Regions from separate parts of the Marinomonas sp. ATLA20 genome, predicted to be linked through region 2. Evidence: riboswitches for the same ligand, from Rfam matches in the RefSeq annotation. Region 2 holds a riboswitch; each other region holds the start of a gene.
The links. A riboswitch is a leader RNA that binds a small molecule or an ion and turns the genes downstream of it on or off. The one in region 2 is predicted to bind thiamine pyrophosphate.

Region 1: linked by a shared signal. The riboswitch ahead of thiB (thiamine ABC transporter substrate binding subunit) and the one ahead of thiC (phosphomethylpyrimidine synthase ThiC) in region 2 are both predicted to bind thiamine pyrophosphate.
Region 3: linked by a shared signal. The riboswitch ahead of thiD (bifunctional hydroxymethylpyrimidine kinase/phosphomethylpyrimidine kinase) and the one ahead of thiC (phosphomethylpyrimidine synthase ThiC) in region 2 are both predicted to bind thiamine pyrophosphate.

The regions. Positions count from the first base shown of each region.
Region 1 covers NZ_JBXUKU010000017.1:50,450-55,887, reverse strand. The annotation lists gene msbA (lipid A export permease/ATP-binding protein MsbA) at 1-1,306, shown strand, start outside; gene AC2A4J_RS19120 (3-deoxy-D-manno-octulosonic acid transferase) at 1,309-2,535, shown strand; TPP riboswitch at 2,558-2,677, shown strand; gene thiB (thiamine ABC transporter substrate binding subunit) at 2,757-3,770, shown strand; gene thiP (thiamine/thiamine pyrophosphate ABC transporter permease) at 3,782-5,377, shown strand; gene AC2A4J_RS19105 (thiamine ABC transporter ATP-binding protein) at 5,364-5,438, shown strand, end outside.
Region 2 covers NZ_JBXUKU010000009.1:89,644-95,081, reverse strand. The annotation lists gene thiC (phosphomethylpyrimidine synthase ThiC) at 1-1,465, opposite strand, end outside; TPP riboswitch at 1,647-1,751, opposite strand; gene rsmI (16S rRNA (cytidine(1402)-2'-O)-methyltransferase) at 1,828-2,688, opposite strand; gene AC2A4J_RS15210 (penicillin-binding protein activator) at 2,802-4,574, shown strand; gene AC2A4J_RS15205 (YraN family protein) at 4,525-4,908, shown strand; gene AC2A4J_RS15200 (SIS domain-containing protein) at 4,914-5,438, shown strand, end outside.
Region 3 covers NZ_JBXUKU010000019.1:49,354-54,791, reverse strand. The annotation lists gene AC2A4J_RS19675 (ABC transporter permease) at 1-416, opposite strand, end outside; gene AC2A4J_RS19670 (ABC transporter ATP-binding protein) at 409-1,188, opposite strand; gene thiD (bifunctional hydroxymethylpyrimidine kinase/phosphomethylpyrimidine kinase) at 1,178-2,050, opposite strand; TPP riboswitch at 2,148-2,246, opposite strand; gene AC2A4J_RS19660 (flavodoxin family protein) at 2,391-2,993, opposite strand; gene AC2A4J_RS19655 (DoxX family protein) at 3,061-3,417, opposite strand; gene AC2A4J_RS19650 (aldo/keto reductase) at 3,434-4,486, opposite strand; gene AC2A4J_RS19645 (LysR family transcriptional regulator) at 4,606-5,438, shown strand, end outside.

The DNA.
Region 1 (5,438 bases), on a different contig from region 2:
GACAGTTGTTGGTTTGTTAGGTTATATGATCTATATGAACTGGCGTTTAACTTTATTGTTTTTGTTGGTCGTTCCATTAATCGGTTTGGTTGTATCGTATGCTTCTAAGCGTTTTCGTAGATTAAGTACCCGTATTCAAAATGCTATGGGTGGTGTAACTGACGTTGCTTCTGAAGCGATTAAAGGCCATGAAGTAGTGAAGACGTTTGGCGGAAGCCAATATGAGACAGAGCGCTTTTATAAGGCTGCTTTTGAAAATAGACGCTCTCAGCTAAAAATGGAAAAGACGAAAGCGTTAAATGTTCCTATTGTGCAGTTTATTCTAGCCTTTGCGATGGCTGTTTTGATTTGGTTTGCTCTTAGTCCTTCAATTAGCTCGAATATGACACCTGGGGATTTTATTGCCTTTCTGACCGCTGCGGGCATGTTAGGTAAACCTATTCGCCAGTTGACGGATGTGAATAGTGTTTTGCAGAAGGGTATTGCTGCTTCTCACAGTATTTTTGATTTCCTCGATATGGAAGAGGAAGTGGATAACGGTACAGTATCGATCGACCGCTTAAAGGGGAATGTGGAATGGCGTTCTATGTCTTTCACATACCCAGGCGCTGACAGAAAAGCTTTGAAGAATATTAACCTATCATTGCCTGCTGGTAAGACTCTAGCGCTGGTGGGGCGATCTGGTAGTGGTAAGTCTACCATGGCAAATTTGATTCCTCGTTTTTACGATTTTGATGAAGGCAGCATTAGTATTGATGGTGTTTCTATTAATGATTATAGGCTGACGGAATTGCGTTCTAATATTGCTTTGGTTAATCAACAAGTGGTTCTTTTCAACGGTACGATTCGCGAAAATATTGCTTATGGTCACCTGAGCGATTCTAGCATTGATGCCGTTGTTGATGCGGCGAAAGCAGCTAATGCATGGGAGTTTATTCAGGAGCTGGATAATGGGTTGGATACCATGGTCGGAGAGAATGGTGTGTTGCTCTCTGGTGGACAACGTCAGCGTATAGCCATTGCTCGAGCCATCCTGAAAAATGCGCCGATTTTAATACTAGATGAAGCCACTTCGGCATTGGACACTGAATCTGAGCGTGCTATTCAGACAGCGTTAGACGGTCTTATGGAAAACCGTACGACTATTGCTATTGCCCATCGATTATCCACTATTGAGAACGCCGATATTATTGCTGTTGTGGATCATGGGGAAATCATTGAGCAAGGTTCACATAGTGAATTGTTGCTGATGAATGGCGCTTATGCGCAGCTTCATAATCAGCAATTTAGTGAGACTTCAGCTTAACTATGTGGCTATACCGTTCTTTATTGGTGTTATTAACGCCGGTTATTTTATCGAAAATACGGCGTTTTAAGAAAACCTATAAACATTATCGTGCAAAAGAAGCCTTTGGCTTTTGGCCTTCTGTTGAAGCGGATTTATGGATTCATTGTGCGTCTGTGGGGGAGGTGCTGGCCGTTCGTCCTTTGGTGCTTCAGTGGCGTGAAAAGTACCCTACGCAAAAATTGTTAATTACTACAATGACACCAACGGGTGCAGAGCAAGTGGTTAAAACCTTCCCTTTTGCTGAGCATCGATATTTGCCAATGGACTGGCGCTCAAGTGTTAAAAGGGCGCTGAAAAAGCTGACTTGCAAACATTTATTGATTGTTGAAACTGAGCTTTGGCCAAACTTGTTGCAACTGGCTAAGTATAAAGGTCTGCGTGTTGAAGTTGTGAACGCACGCCTTAGTGATCGTTCTTTTCTACGTTATAAAAAGTTTTCGACTATTTCTAAGTCTTTGTTTGCCTTGCCTGACTGCTTTTTGGCTCATGCCCAAGCTGATGCTGTGCGCTTTGAAGAGTTGGGGGCGAAGAAAGTATTGGTGACAGGAAGTATCAAATTTGATCTTGCTGTCCCCCCTGAAGTATTCCAAGCCAATTGGCGTGGGCAATTAGGTTCTCGTTTTATCTGGGTGGGAGGCAGTACTCACCAAGGTGAGGATGAAATGCTCTTGCGTATTCATAAGGTGCTCTTACAGAAGTACCCTGATGCGTTATTGATACTGGTTCCTCGTCATCCCGAACGTTTTGAAGCCGTGCAAAGTTTGGCAAAACAGTATTTTGATCGAGTTGCGCTTCGCACTCAAACATCTCTCGATCAATGGACTAACTTCGAAGTGGTGGTCGGAGATTCTATGGGGGAGTTGATGCATTATTATCAAGCATCTGACTTGGCGTTTGTTGGTGGTAGCTTAATTAAGCGCGGTGGACATAACCCTATTGAGCCGGCTTTACTTGGTAAAGCTATTTTGGTTGGACCATATACCTTTAACTTTTTAGATATTACCGAACAGCTTTTACAGGTAAATGGCGCGATTCGTTGCCAAGACGAGGCGCAATTAGAGAAAGTTGTCATTGATCTAGCGGGGCAGTCGTCTCAGCGCTTCCGTCTTGGACAAGCTGCATTGCGTTTCGCAGAAAAAAACCAAGGAGCTGTTACTAGAGTGCTTGCCGAAATAGACTTCCGTTGATCGACTCTTTACAATGAGCGCTCATTATCTCATGGGGTGTTTTAGCATTTAATAAATGTTAAAGCTGAGAAGCGGATTGACCGCTAACCCACCGAACCTGATCCAGATCATGCTGGCGTAGGAATCGAGATAGCAAGTTGAGCTACCTACATGTGTAGTGGCTCAAATATCATTCTTGCCATTTCCCCTGTACGCCGCTCACTTATTTTAGGAGCGACACTTTGAAACCCTTTTCTTTATCCTCTCTTTTTTCTGCGGCTGCCGTTAGTCTTAGTGTGGTTATTTCGCCTGTAACATTGGCGACTGACACTCTAAATGTTTATACCTATGATTCGTTTTCATCTGACTGGGGGCCTGGTCCTAAGATAAAAGCTAATTTTGAGAAAGAGTGCGGCTGTAAAGTAAATTTTGTTGCGTTGGACTCTTCGGTTGGTATCTTGTCTCGTGTGCAGCTGGAAGGTAAATCGTCACAAGCAGATGTGCTTTTGGGACTAGATCTCAATCTAATGGAAGCAGCAAAGCAAACAGGCTTATTAATGGATCATAATGTTGATACATCGGCCGTGACGATTGCTGGTGGCTGGTCTGATAAGACCTTTGTACCATTTGATCAAGGTCATTTCGCCTTTATTTACAATTCTGAAACGCTTGCAAACCCACCAAGTAGTTTGAAAGACGTAGTAGATAACCAAGATTTACGAGTGATTTATCAGGACCCTCGTACTAGTACACCGGGGCTTGGTTTATTGCTATGGATGAAATCTGTTTATGGGGACAATGCTGCAGATGCCTGGGAGCGCCTGTCTTCTCATACAGTAACGGTCACGAAAGGCTGGTCCGATGCATACGGTTTATTCTTGAAAGGTGAGGCGGATGTAGTGTTGAGTTACACGACTTCTCCTGCTTACCACATTGTTGCCGAAGGTGAGAATAAGTATAAAGCAGCAACTGCTAGTGAAGGGCTTTACCCACAAATTGAAGTGGCCGCTATGATGAAAGATGCACCTCATCCCGCGTTGGCTAAGCGTTTTATGCAGTTTATTCTACAGCCAGGATTTCAATCGACTGTCGCTACGGGGAACTGGATGTTGCCAGTGGTTAAGCTTGATGAGAAATTGCCAGCGGCTTTTGATAGTGCTTTAAAGCCTACAAACAATTTGGTCTTGCCAGCAAAAGACGTCGCGCAGTATCGAAAAGCGTGGATTAATGAGTGGTTAAATGCCACGACTCGATAATAGGCGTTAAGTTGCTTTCTTTTCGAGCTGTAAAAGGGTTGTGGCCAGCGCTATTGGGCGTTGGTTTTTTCCTGTTAATGGTGGCTGCCAGTTTGGTGGCTCTTTTGCGTTATAGTGAATTATCCTCCTGGTATGGTTACCTGCAGCAGCCTTATCTTTGGCGAGTTGTGCGCTTTTCCTTATGGCAAGCCTTGCTAAGTAGCGGTATTAGTTTGCTTATTGCTATTCCTGTTGCTTCTTGCCTTATTCATCGCCAGTTTTATGGGCGTGCCGCTTTACTTCAATTGTTTTCCGTCTCCATGGTGGTGCCAACCATTGTGGCTATTTTAGGGTTGGTGGTTGTTTATGGCCGAACTGGATGGTTGAACCAGTTGTTTGGGGTGCAAGTTCCCTTATATGGTTTGGTGGGGATCTTACTTGCTCATGTTTTTTTTAATATGCCATTGGCTGTACGTCTTTTATTGCAAGGTTATGACTTGATACCTTCAGGGCAGTGGCGCCAAGCTTCGCAGCTAGGATTCTCTAGGTGGTCGGCTTTTCGCTGGATTGAATGGCACTATATGAAAAAGGTTCTGCCTGGAGCCTTTGTGTTGATTTTTATGTTGTGTTTTTCGAGCTTTGCTGTGGTGCTAAGCTTAGGTGGAGGGCCAAAATTTAGTACTTTGGAGGTGGCTATTTACCAAGCGCTGAGGTTCGATTTTGACCTTGATAAAGCCAGTTTTTTAGCTTTGTTACAGGTGTCTATATGTACTTTATTTGCGATTATTGTATATCGTCTAGCACCTATTAATCGTCAAGATGTGAGTTTGTTGGCCGTAAAAAGTTATGAGTTTAAAGATTCTTTTTGGTCTAAAGCCACTGATTTTTTAGCCATGCTTTGTGCCTTTTTATTGGTTATCCCGCCCTTTTTAGCGATTTTTGATCCAATTTTCTCACCGGTTTTTTTGAAAACATTGCAATCAGTTGCATTGTGGAATGCTGTGCTAGTTTCCTTACAAATTGCGATTCCTGCTGCGTTGGTGAGTTTGCTGCTAGGCGTCTGCTTTGCTGTGCTTGCACGTTTTTGTATGGCACGTCAGTATTTGGTGTTTCTACCAAATAAAATCGAGCATCTGGGAAATATGATTTTGATGGTTCCTGGTTTGGTTATTGCCACTGGTTTGTTTTTGACTTTACGTGATTTTGGCTGGGGGCTGCAGTCTAGTTATTGGATTGTGGTGTGGGTGAATGCGGTAATGGCATTGCCTTTTGTACTGAGAGCTTTGATGCCAGTCATGTACCAACAAGAGCGGCGTTTTCGAAATGTGTATTTGAGTTTGGGGATTCAGTCTTGGTCACGGTGGCGTTTGGAGTGGTCGTTGATTCGAACCAGTGTTGCCCAAGCCTTGGGTTATGCGCTACTACTTTCTTTGGGAGATATGGGAGTCATTGCGTTATTTGGTAGTCAGGGCTTGGTGTCCTTACCCTTGTATTTATTTCAGTTGATTGGTTCTTATCGTTTGGAAGAGGGAGCTTGCGTTGCTGTGGTGTTGATCTCTCTGTGTTTGATTTTGTTTTATTGTTCATCTCGCTTTATTGGTGGAGTCACTGCACGTGTTAAAGATTAACCTTCAATATGATTGGGAGGCTTTTCATGCAAATTATTGCGTGGATATTGCTCCTGGTGTG
Region 2 (5,438 bases):
TGATGTGATCGTAACCCGGAGCAATGTCTTGTGTTAATGGCCCTAACGTGTAAAAGGGTGCTTCGTGACAATGCTTCAGCTGCTCGGTCATATTCTCTTCGATAAGCTGCATTGGCACGTGCCCCGGCCCTTCGATCATCACTTGCACATCGTACTCCCAAGCGATTTTTGTCAACTCGCCCAAGGTGCGAAGTTCCGACATTTGTGCTTCGTCATTGGCATCCATGATAGACCCCGGACGCAAGCCATCACCAAGCGACAAGGCCACATCGTATTGCGCGCACAACTCACAAATCTCGCGGAAGCGCTCGTACAAGAAGCTTTCTGTATGGTGCGCCAAACACCATTTCGCCATGATAGAACCACCGCGAGACACGATGCCCGTCAGGCGTTTCGCCGTCATGGGCACATAGCGCAGCAAAACGCCGGCATGAATAGTAAAGTAATCCACGCCCTGCTCCGCTTGCTCGATCAAGGTATCGCGAAACACGTCCCAGTTAAGATTTTCGGCCACGCCATCGACTTTTTCCAAAGCTTGATAAATAGGTACGGTGCCAATTGGCACGGGCGAGTTACGCAAGATCCATTCACGCGTTTCATGAATGTTTTTACCGGTCGATAGATCCATCACAGTGTCTGCGCCCCAACGAGTTGACCACACCAGTTTTTCTACTTCTTCTTCAATGGAAGACGTCACGGCAGAGTTACCAATGTTGGCGTTCACCTTCACTAAAAAATTACGACCAATGATCATGGGCTCAGATTCTGGATGATTAATGTTGTTTGGAATGATGGCGCGACCTCTTGCCACTTCATCACGAACAAACTCTGGCGTAATGCGTGTTTGTAGATTCGCCCCAAAGCTTTGACCTGGGTGCTGCTTCAATAATAATTCGCTCTTGATTGCATCAATATTTTGATTTTCACGTAAAGCGATGTATTCCATTTCTGGCGTAACAATACCTTGTCGAGCGTAATGCATTTGCGTCACACACTTGCCTTGGCGCGCTTTGCGTACTTTAGGTAACTCTTTAAAACGCAATTCATCCAGAGCCGAGTTTTCTAAACGTGATTGCGCAAATTCTGACGACACACTGGGCAACACCTCGGAGTCATTGCGCTTGTCGATCCAAGAAGCACGCATTGGCGCCAAACCACGATACACATCGATATTTTCGTGCGGATCCGCATATGGACCAGAACAATCGTAAACATAGATGGCTTCATTGGGTTCGAAAGTCAGGTTATCTGGATCAGAACCAATCGGTGTATCGGTTAAGTTGATCTTACGCATAGGAACGCGAATCGAATCGTCTGATCCGCTCAAATATATGCGCTCAGACGCTGGAAAAGGCTTGGCTTGTAATGATTCGATAAAAGACTTGGCGGCTTGGCGCGTTTCTTCTCGAGTCTGTTTTTTAGACAATTTGCTTGGTTTTTTTTGAGGTTTATTCGTAGTCGACATAGCACTTCCCTTATTTAAAAAATGGAGAATTGCTTGTCTGGGGTGCTGTTTTACAGGCAAACGCACTACTGGCGTTAATTTGCAAAACATGAACCCTGAATTTTATTAGGAAAGGATGCTGTAGACATATGACCGCATCGATTCCATAAAAATCAGGAGTTCATTCGATGCAGAAAAGAAAAATAGAGACTTTCTTGTTTCCTACGCGGGTATTAGCCCGATCAGGTTCTGCGGATCCCGCATTTAATTATGCGATCTCAGCCAAATGGCACTCCGACAAGTAGGGCTGAGTATACCCAGTCTTATCGGAATGTAAACACCCACATTTTCAGCAAGTGTTTGAGGAACCAATCAACGAAAAACTACTCGGCTTGCATTTCCAGCGCCATTTTATAGAGGTAATTTTTCTTCTCACCCGTTAATTTCGCCGCCATAGCTGCCGCTTGCTTAACCGGTAAATCTTCTAGCAAAATCGTCAGAATACGCTTCGCTTCTAATTCGGCTTCATTACCGCTCTCTTGCGTAAAACTCAGCATAACGACAAACTCACCACGCATTTGGTTAGCATCTGCATCGAACTTGGCAAGTATTTCAGAGGCCGTTCCGGATAAAAATGTCTCAAATGTTTTCGTTACTTCCCGTGCTAAAACCAGCTGAGCATCCTCACCATAGACTTTTTGTACATCCGCAATGGAGTCATAAACTCGGTGAGTAGATTCATAAAAAACCACGGTGCCAGTTTGCTTCTTCCAAGATTCAAACAAGTCACAACGACCTTTGGATTTAGCAGGAACAAAGCCAGCAAAAAAGAACTGATCGGTAGGCAAACCAGAAGCACACAATGCTGAAATCAACGCGCAAGCACCAGGGATCGGCACGACTTTATGACCTTGCTCTCGTAATGCATGCACCACGTGATAGCCAGGATCTGAAATAAGTGGCGTACCCGCATCAGAGACTAGGGCAACATTTTTGCCTTCCTCTAGTAAGCTGGCAACGTAGTTAGCTTTATCTTTTTCATTGTGATCGTGAATTGAAAATAGCTTAGCTTCAATCGCAAAATGATTGAGCAAGCGGCGAGTGTGTCGAGTGTCTTCTGCGGCTATATAGTCTACATCGCGTAAAGTTTGCTCTGCTCTCTTACTGAAATCATCTAGATTGCCAATTGGAGTGGCAACTATGTACAGCGACCCTCTCGCATCATCAGAACTATGTGGTACCATGTTGCCTCTTTTATTTGTCATTTTATAAGCTTATGAGCCTAATTAATTACCGCATCATATCATTAACTCTTTGTACTTTTCTGCTAAGCGCCTGTAATTCCATGAATTTAAATATGGAGCAGCCACAAAACAGGGTCCAAGCAAAAAATAGCGGTTCACAAGAAAGAACTTTGCCGCCTAGTATTTATCACCCAAAAAAAACAACCGATGTTTCCAAAGCGCTGGCCGATGCTTACCTCTCTGCCAAAAATCTGTATGAGCAAGGTGAGTTTCAACAGGCCATTGATATTTTAGAAGACAAGCTTTTAACAACGCCTTCTTCTATTCAATTTGAAGCCTATTTATTAGCTGCTTTGTCTGCGTCTTACCTAGATGATTCAATTGAATCTAAAAGCTATCTAGAGCAAGCGAATCAGCTTATTGCTGCGCGCCATCCGGACAATCAAAATAAACTTAAAGAAACAAGAGCATCCATCCTTGAACATTTTGGAAATTGGCTAGAAGTCGTCGACCTTCGCATGGATTTAACCTACAACCTTCCTCTTAACGAAGGCGAAGAAAATCAAGCAAAATTATGGATGGCGATCCAAAACCTGACTCAAAATGAAGTGGACGAATTATTTCAGCAGCAAAAGCCTCTACTTAATGGCTGGCTTACAATCAGCAGCATATTAAGAAATCAAACCCTGTCCATTGAACAACAACTTAAGATGTTCAAAAAGTGGCAAGCTGAAAATCCAAATCACCCAGCCGCCCTTTCGCCACCACAAGATTTTGAAATAATGGCTTCCGTTGAACAGATGGCGCCTAAAAAGATCGTCTTGATGTTACCAATGAGCGGGAAGTTAGAACGCGCATCCCAAGCTATTGTTGATGGCTTCTTTGCCTCTTTCTACAAGCAAAATCAAGCTAGGCCAGAAATTCATGTCGTCAACGTTGATGACTATGCGACTATCCAAGAAGCACTCAACGCAGCCAACGAGCAACAGCCTGACGTCATTATTGGACCTTTGCAAAAAAACAACGTTGCTCAAGTAAGTCGCCTAGAGTTACCTTACCCTGTTATCGCGCTTAATCAGCTCGATATTAATCAGCATCCTAAAAATCTGTATCATTTCTCTTTAAATGCTGAAGATGAAATACATGAACTCATCGCCTTTGCCAAACAAGAAGGGGCAACCAAAGCCGCCATTTTAAGCACACAAGATACTTGGGCTCTAAAACAAAGCGATGAATTTCGTGCTGAAGCCGCCAAAGAAAATGTCACTATCACATCCAATCAGTCTTACGCGAACACCCCACGAGGCAGACAAGATGCGATTCAAAAATTACTATTGGTCACCGAAAGCTATGCTCGCAAGAGATCTATCGAAAAATGGATTGGAACCAACGTAGACAGCATAGCAAGGTCTCGTGAAGATTTAGATTATGTCTATTACATTGGCAAACTCAATGATGCCAAACAAATTAGACCGCTTTTAGATTTCTATTTCGCTGACAAAATACCTATGTTAGCCAGCAGCACTTTGAATGACAGCGCACCCGAAAGATCAACAAAACCAGAAGACATAGAACGCATACTATTCACTGAAGCACCGGCCCTTACACCAAAGAACACTTCACTTGAAGTTTTGCCTAAAAATCAGAGTTCAAATATTTTACGCAGACTACAAGCGCTAGGAGCTGACTCGTACTTATTGGCAAATAAATACCAGCTGTTCACATTGCTTCCAAGCACTAAAATTTCAGCAAATACTGGCATTATCACCATGGATGAAAATGGCATATTTCATAAAAGACCTGAAATCATGACTTACCGAAAAGGAAATTTGGTATATGCGAGCAGTCAGCAGTTTTTTGAACAAAAGGAAAAAGCCGAAAAATAACGGCGAGAAAGCAGAACAAGCAGCCGAAGCCTTTCTATTAGAGCAAGGGCTTCGGTTTGTAGAAAGAAACTACTTCTGCCGTATCGGGGAAATTGATTTAATCTTTAAAGATCAAAACACCTATGTTTTTGTAGAGGTTCGCTTCCGAGCAAACAATGCCCATGGAAGTGCCGCTGAAAGCCTCGGGCAATCAAAGCTTAAAAAAGTTCGCAATAGCGCTGCTTTATGGCTACAAAAGAACAATAAAGTAAACAATGCAAGTCGCTTCGATGCGATATTATTTGACGAAAAAATAGACTCTCAACATTTAACTTGGCTTAAAGCAGTATTTTAACCACTATGGATTTTCAAGAAGCAATCTACACACAATTTGCCCAGAGTTTTGAAGCACAACAACAAGCTCTGGAAAGCTTACCGCCTTACATTGAACATGCTGCAAAAGTGATTTTTTCAAGCATTGCGTCTGGCGGGAAAGTCATTTGCATCGGCAACAGTACTGGCTCTCACCTATCTCAGTATTTCAGTACATTGATGCTGGACAGAATGGACAGAGAGCGCCCTGGCCTACCCGCTATTAATTTAAGTGGTGAAGGCTCCGCACTATTAGCCATTACCCACAACGATAGCTACCACGACGTCTTCTCAAAGCAGATCACGGCACTTGGCAATCAAGGTGACATATTGTTCGTCATTGCAAACAGAGGCAACACCTCTCCCATAATACAAGCGATACAAGCAGCCCACGAGCGAAAAATGAGCATAGTCGCGCTGACTAGCCCAGAAGCTAAAAACGTCTCTTCACTGACCTCACAAGACGACACAGAGATAAAAATCAATCTACTCGGTACCGCCAGAGTTCACGAA
Region 3 (5,438 bases), on a different contig from region 2:
ACTTTTGAGGCAATGCCATAGCCTAACCAGAGCATCATCACGGGCGCGATAGCAAACACAGGAATGGCTTGGCTAGCAATGAGTATGGGGAGCAGCCAACGCTTAAGCGGCTGAAACATCAACATCATCAAGGCAAACAATAAGCCCATGGTTAACCCTAAACCGAGACCGAGCAAAATTTCTTGCGCGGTAACCCAAGTATGCTTGAGCAGCACATCATAGCGGGTTCCTAAACGATCGAGCACCGCGATTGGCGACGGCAAAATAAAGCTTGGCATCTGAAAAGCCACCACCACAATTTGCCAAAGACCAAGAATCACTGCCGTGCTGATCACCAACCGTAGCGCCGAATACGTAATACGCTCTTTCTTACTAAGGCGTGTCGACACAGAATGGTACTGAGCCATATCACTCATAGTCTTTCTCCAACTGATCCAAAATAGCTTGTTGCAAAGCAGCGCATTCAGCATCGAGTTTTCGAGGTGGCGACGACTCAGGAACATCCAACTGCTGAGCTTGGGCTGGCGCACCTTGAAGAACATACAATTGATCTGCCAAACGCACTGCCTCTTGCGGATCATGAGTGATCAATACAACCGTTTTGTCTTTTAACAAGGAGGCGGACAACGTCTGCAACTTGTGCCGAGTAACCGCATCAAGCGCTGAAAAGGGTTCGTCCATCAACACCAGCGGTTTGTCTTGCATTAAAGTACGAGCAAGCGCCACCCGTTGACGCATACCACCGGACAGTTGGGCGGGAGTCATATAGGCATTATCTGCAAGGCCGACTTGCTCAAGCAAAATCAGTGCGCGCTGCTTATCGTGTTCTTTGTTAGGAGCGGCATTGGCAAAGCGTGAGCTTAAACACACGTTGTCCAACACATTTAGCCAGGGAAGGAGCAAATCTTGCTGTGCCATATACGCAATATGGTCATGCAATACTATATTCTCAGCAGATACGTTATTGCCACTAACCGCAATCTCACCTTGCCATTCCACTTGATCGTCTAGTAGACCAGCAAGATAACGCAATATCGTCGTTTTACCGCTGCCACTACGACCCAGCAGCACCGTCCACTGATTCGCCGGAATGGTCATATTCATCCCTGCTAGCGTTGGTACCGGAGTGCCTTTGTATTGAAGGCCCCCATGACGAATCTTTATGCCGATGATGGCTTTAGCGCACATCTTGATGGCCTGCAAAGAAGTGATGAACTGGGCCGTGGCCTTGACCGATATCTAACTCATCCGCATGGGCAATCGCGCCGGTAATATACTGTTTACCTAACTGAACGGATTGCTGCAGGCTATTGCCCTGAGCAAGGTAAGAGGCAATCGCAGAAGACAGTGTGCAGCCTGTTCCATGGGTATTTTTTGTGACTAGCCGTTTAGCGCTTAATAATTCAAAGTCATCTTGTGTGATCAAAAGGTCGTTACTATTTTCGTCCGCCTCTAAATGCCCTCCTTTTAGCAAAACCGCCTTAGCGCCCAATGCACGTAAATCCGCCATCATATCGTTCATTTCGACTTCAGATTGAGGCACGGCATGACCGGTTAGCGCGGCCGCTTCAGGTAGGTTGGGTGTAACAATGTCAGCAAGAGGGAGTAATGTCTCTTTTAACGCGGATATTGCCGAGTGCTTTAGCAATAAATCACCGCTAGTAGCCACCATCACAGGATCAATCACGATATATTTCGGCTCGTATTGGCGTAATTTAGCGGCCACGACCTTGATGATGCTGACATCAGCCAGCATGCCTATTTTCACCGCAACAACATTAAGATCAGTAAAAACGGCGTCTAGTTGACTCGCGACATGGTCAAGCGGAATCGGATAAATAGCCGAAACGCCTAGCGTATTTTGTGAAGTAATCGCGGTAATGACAGAACAGGCAAAGCTACCCGTGGCGGACATAGCCTTAATATCCGCTTGAATACCCGCACCGCCGCCACTGTCTGACCCTGCAATGGTAAGCACAATAGGAATATTTTTTGACGCGGTTTGATTCGTTTTTTGCTGTTTAAGGTGTTGCTGTGTAGATGGTGCCATTATCGTTCCTATTAAAGACGTATAGGAACTGACTTTGGCCATTCTGGAGGGATCAAAGATCGGACTCGCATAAGATAGCCGTAATTGCTCGGCTAAAGGCAAAGTGCAAATAGTTCCCTACGCCAGTGCTAACTGAATCAGGTTCTGCGGGTCTCTTTCGATCTCAGCCAATGCATTGGCCCCCCGACTATTTCACAGAAAGAATAACAGGACATTCAGGTGAAAGGTATTCTTTTTTAAACAGCCGACACATACAAAAACGGCCCTCTTTACACTAAAGAGGGCCGTTTGATTTCAGAAGTAATGTACCGTAACAAGGATTTACAACAGCCACATAACGCTATGAAATTTCTCGCAAACTAAGCTCTGTCTCAAACGAATAAAATTTCGCACTTAGACCTGCAACACGTACCCCATAAAGGCGCGCGGTATCGAGATCCCCTTGCGACATTTCTTCAGGTCCAGCATCGGCAGCAACTTGTGCCATTGGACCAAGAAATGACCCCATTCGGTTGATATCATCACGCTGTGACGCTTTTGTATTAGAAGACTTCATTCCCATACCGACCCAAATACCTCTATGCTGAGCCGCAAATAAAGTGAAGTATTGCAGAGTCGATAGCTTGTCACCATTGATACTAGAGCTGTTGGTAAAACCGCCGAACACTTTGTTTTTCCATTGATCTTCGAACCACGGCTTTGATGATGCATCAGCAAACTTCTTGAACTGCCAACTTGGCCCGCCCATATAGGTTGGAGATCCTAAAATCACAAAGTGCGCTTTGCTAATATCAGACCACGCTGTTTCGCTTAATTCACCATTTGCATCAATCGGTAGCAGTTTAGCGTTCGCCCCATCCGCAACGGCTTCTGCCACTCGTCGAGTATGGCCATAACCAGAATGATAGATGACTACCCCTTTCAACTCTGAAGAAAAACTCATAACACACCTCTTAATTTGATTGATAAAACTTGCCCTAAAGACAAAACAAAAAACGCCCGACTTTTCATCACAGAACACAACGCAAAGGCTTTTGCCTAAATTGAAATAACAGAACTACCAAAACCAACAATGGAAAAATGACATGCAGCCACTGCTGATATAGTACGAGCGTAATAAGCGCCCCCACTAAAACCAAACCACCTAAAGCAAGACCCGCCTGCCGCAATTTAAGCGACGACTTGGTTTGCCAATAAGCACTTAAAAGCTCAAGTGCCGCGGTGATGTAATGGAAACCATCGGGGTAACCCCAACGGCTGTAGTCTTCAAGCAAGGGAGCAGGAGGAAACACATTCAACAATCCCGCAAAGACAAAAAAAGCGACCAACAACCAAGTCATAAAAAATTGGTAAGAAAACAGTTTCATCTGACTACTCCCCTAGCTATCGCAATGTTGGCGTAGTTTGCTTACCGGACGGCATGCGAGTAGGCGCGGTACGTTCAAGCATCCAGCCAGGATATTCCGGAACCAGACGACTAACAGAGTCCAGAATAGCTAGATCTTGCTGATCTAACTGGATCTCTACTGCTGCAAGGTTCTGCTCTATTTGATCGAGGCGTTTTGCTCCTGTAATCACAGACGTTACAAAAGGCTTACTCAATACATAAGCAAGCGCCACGGCAGCAATAGAAGCATCATGTTTTGCTGCAATCGGTCGCATAGCATCAACACACGCCCAAACTTTGTCCCTATCCACAGGAGGAAAGTCAAAATTGGCACGCCGCCCTTCGCCTTTTGAGTCTGGCGAAAATTTTCCTGATAGCAGCCCGCCAGCCAAAGGAGACCAAGCCAGTAATCCCATCTTTTCTTCCATTAACATGGGAGCCATTTCACGCTCTAAATCTCTCCCAGCCAAAGAAAAATAGCCTTGCACAGTTTCAAATCGCGTAAAACCCTCTCGCTCAGCAATACCCTGTGCTTTCGCGATACGCCAAGCTGTCCAATTAGACAAACCGATATAACGAATCAAGCCGCGCGAAACAAGGTCATCAAGTGTTCGCAGAGTTTCTTCAATAGGCGTGATAGGATCGTTAGCATGAATTTGATAAAGGTCGATGTAGTCCATTTGCAAGCGCTCCAAACTTGCTTCTACCGAATCCAAAATATGGCCTCGAGAAGCACCTCTATCATTCGGACCCGCTCCTGATGGGTTAAAAACCTTAGTCGCAATCACCACATCTTTACGAGGCACATTTAGATTCTTTAAAGCTTGGCCGAGCATTTTCTCAGAGTGCCCATTTGTATAAACATCCGCTGTATCAAAGAAGTTAACACCAGCAGAAAAGCAACACTCCACAATGCTGTCCGCTGTCGCCTGATCCATTCCTGCAATATCATGGTAAAGACCTTGTTGACCTGTCGGACCAAATGTCATGGTTCCAAGGCACATTTCTGACACAAACAACCCTGTATTACCCAGTTGGTTATAGCGCATGTCATTCTCCCAAATACGTAGAACCAGCCCGCCTGACTCTCTAAGATTCCACTCTACCTTGTGGCATTTTTACGATAAACTACTCCAATAAAAACCCATTGTTATCAAAAAGAGACACAATGCATAATCTTGAAAATCTCGCCATATTTGTACGCATCTCAGAAATGGGTAGTTTCACTCACGCAGCAGAAAGCCTTGGCATACAAAAAGGCCGAGCATCTAACGTCGTGCGCCAATTAGAAAGACAGGTTGGGACACGCCTTTTGCACCGCTCAACTCGTAAGGTTCAGCTAACAGAAAACGGGCGAAATTTTTATCTACGAGCTTGCGCTTTACTCGCTGATGCAGAAGAGTTGAGTTTGATGTTTTCAGACGATGACGCACTGCTCGATGGACGAATACGCGCAGATTTACCAACAGAATTCGCCCGCGCAAACGTCATTCCTGCATTACCAGAATTTATGGCAAAGTATCCAGGTATTGAGCTGGAAATTTCCAGCACCGACCGTAGAGTTGATGTGGCTCAAGAAGGTATGGATTGTGTGCTTAGAGTAGGTGAGATTCTCGATGATTCTCTTGTGGCGCGACATATTGGCGCGTTAAAAATGGTAAACGCGGCAAGTCCAGCGTACTTAGAAAAATATGGAACACCTCATACTTTAGAAGATCTAACCACACAAGATCATCGTCTTGTTCACTACACTCCGACATTAGGAAATCGCCCATTTGGATGGGAATATCACGATGGTGAAAGTTACAAAACACTCAATTTGCCCGGCTCATTGCGGGTAAACAATGTTCAAACTTATCATGAAGCAGGGCTCGCTGGACTTGGATTGATACAAGCAGGCTTATCCAGCCTAACCCCATTTCTAAAAGACGGATCTCTCGTTGAAGTACTTCCAACGCTACGACCAGAGCCATTGCCGGTTTCTATTGTCGTAGCACACAG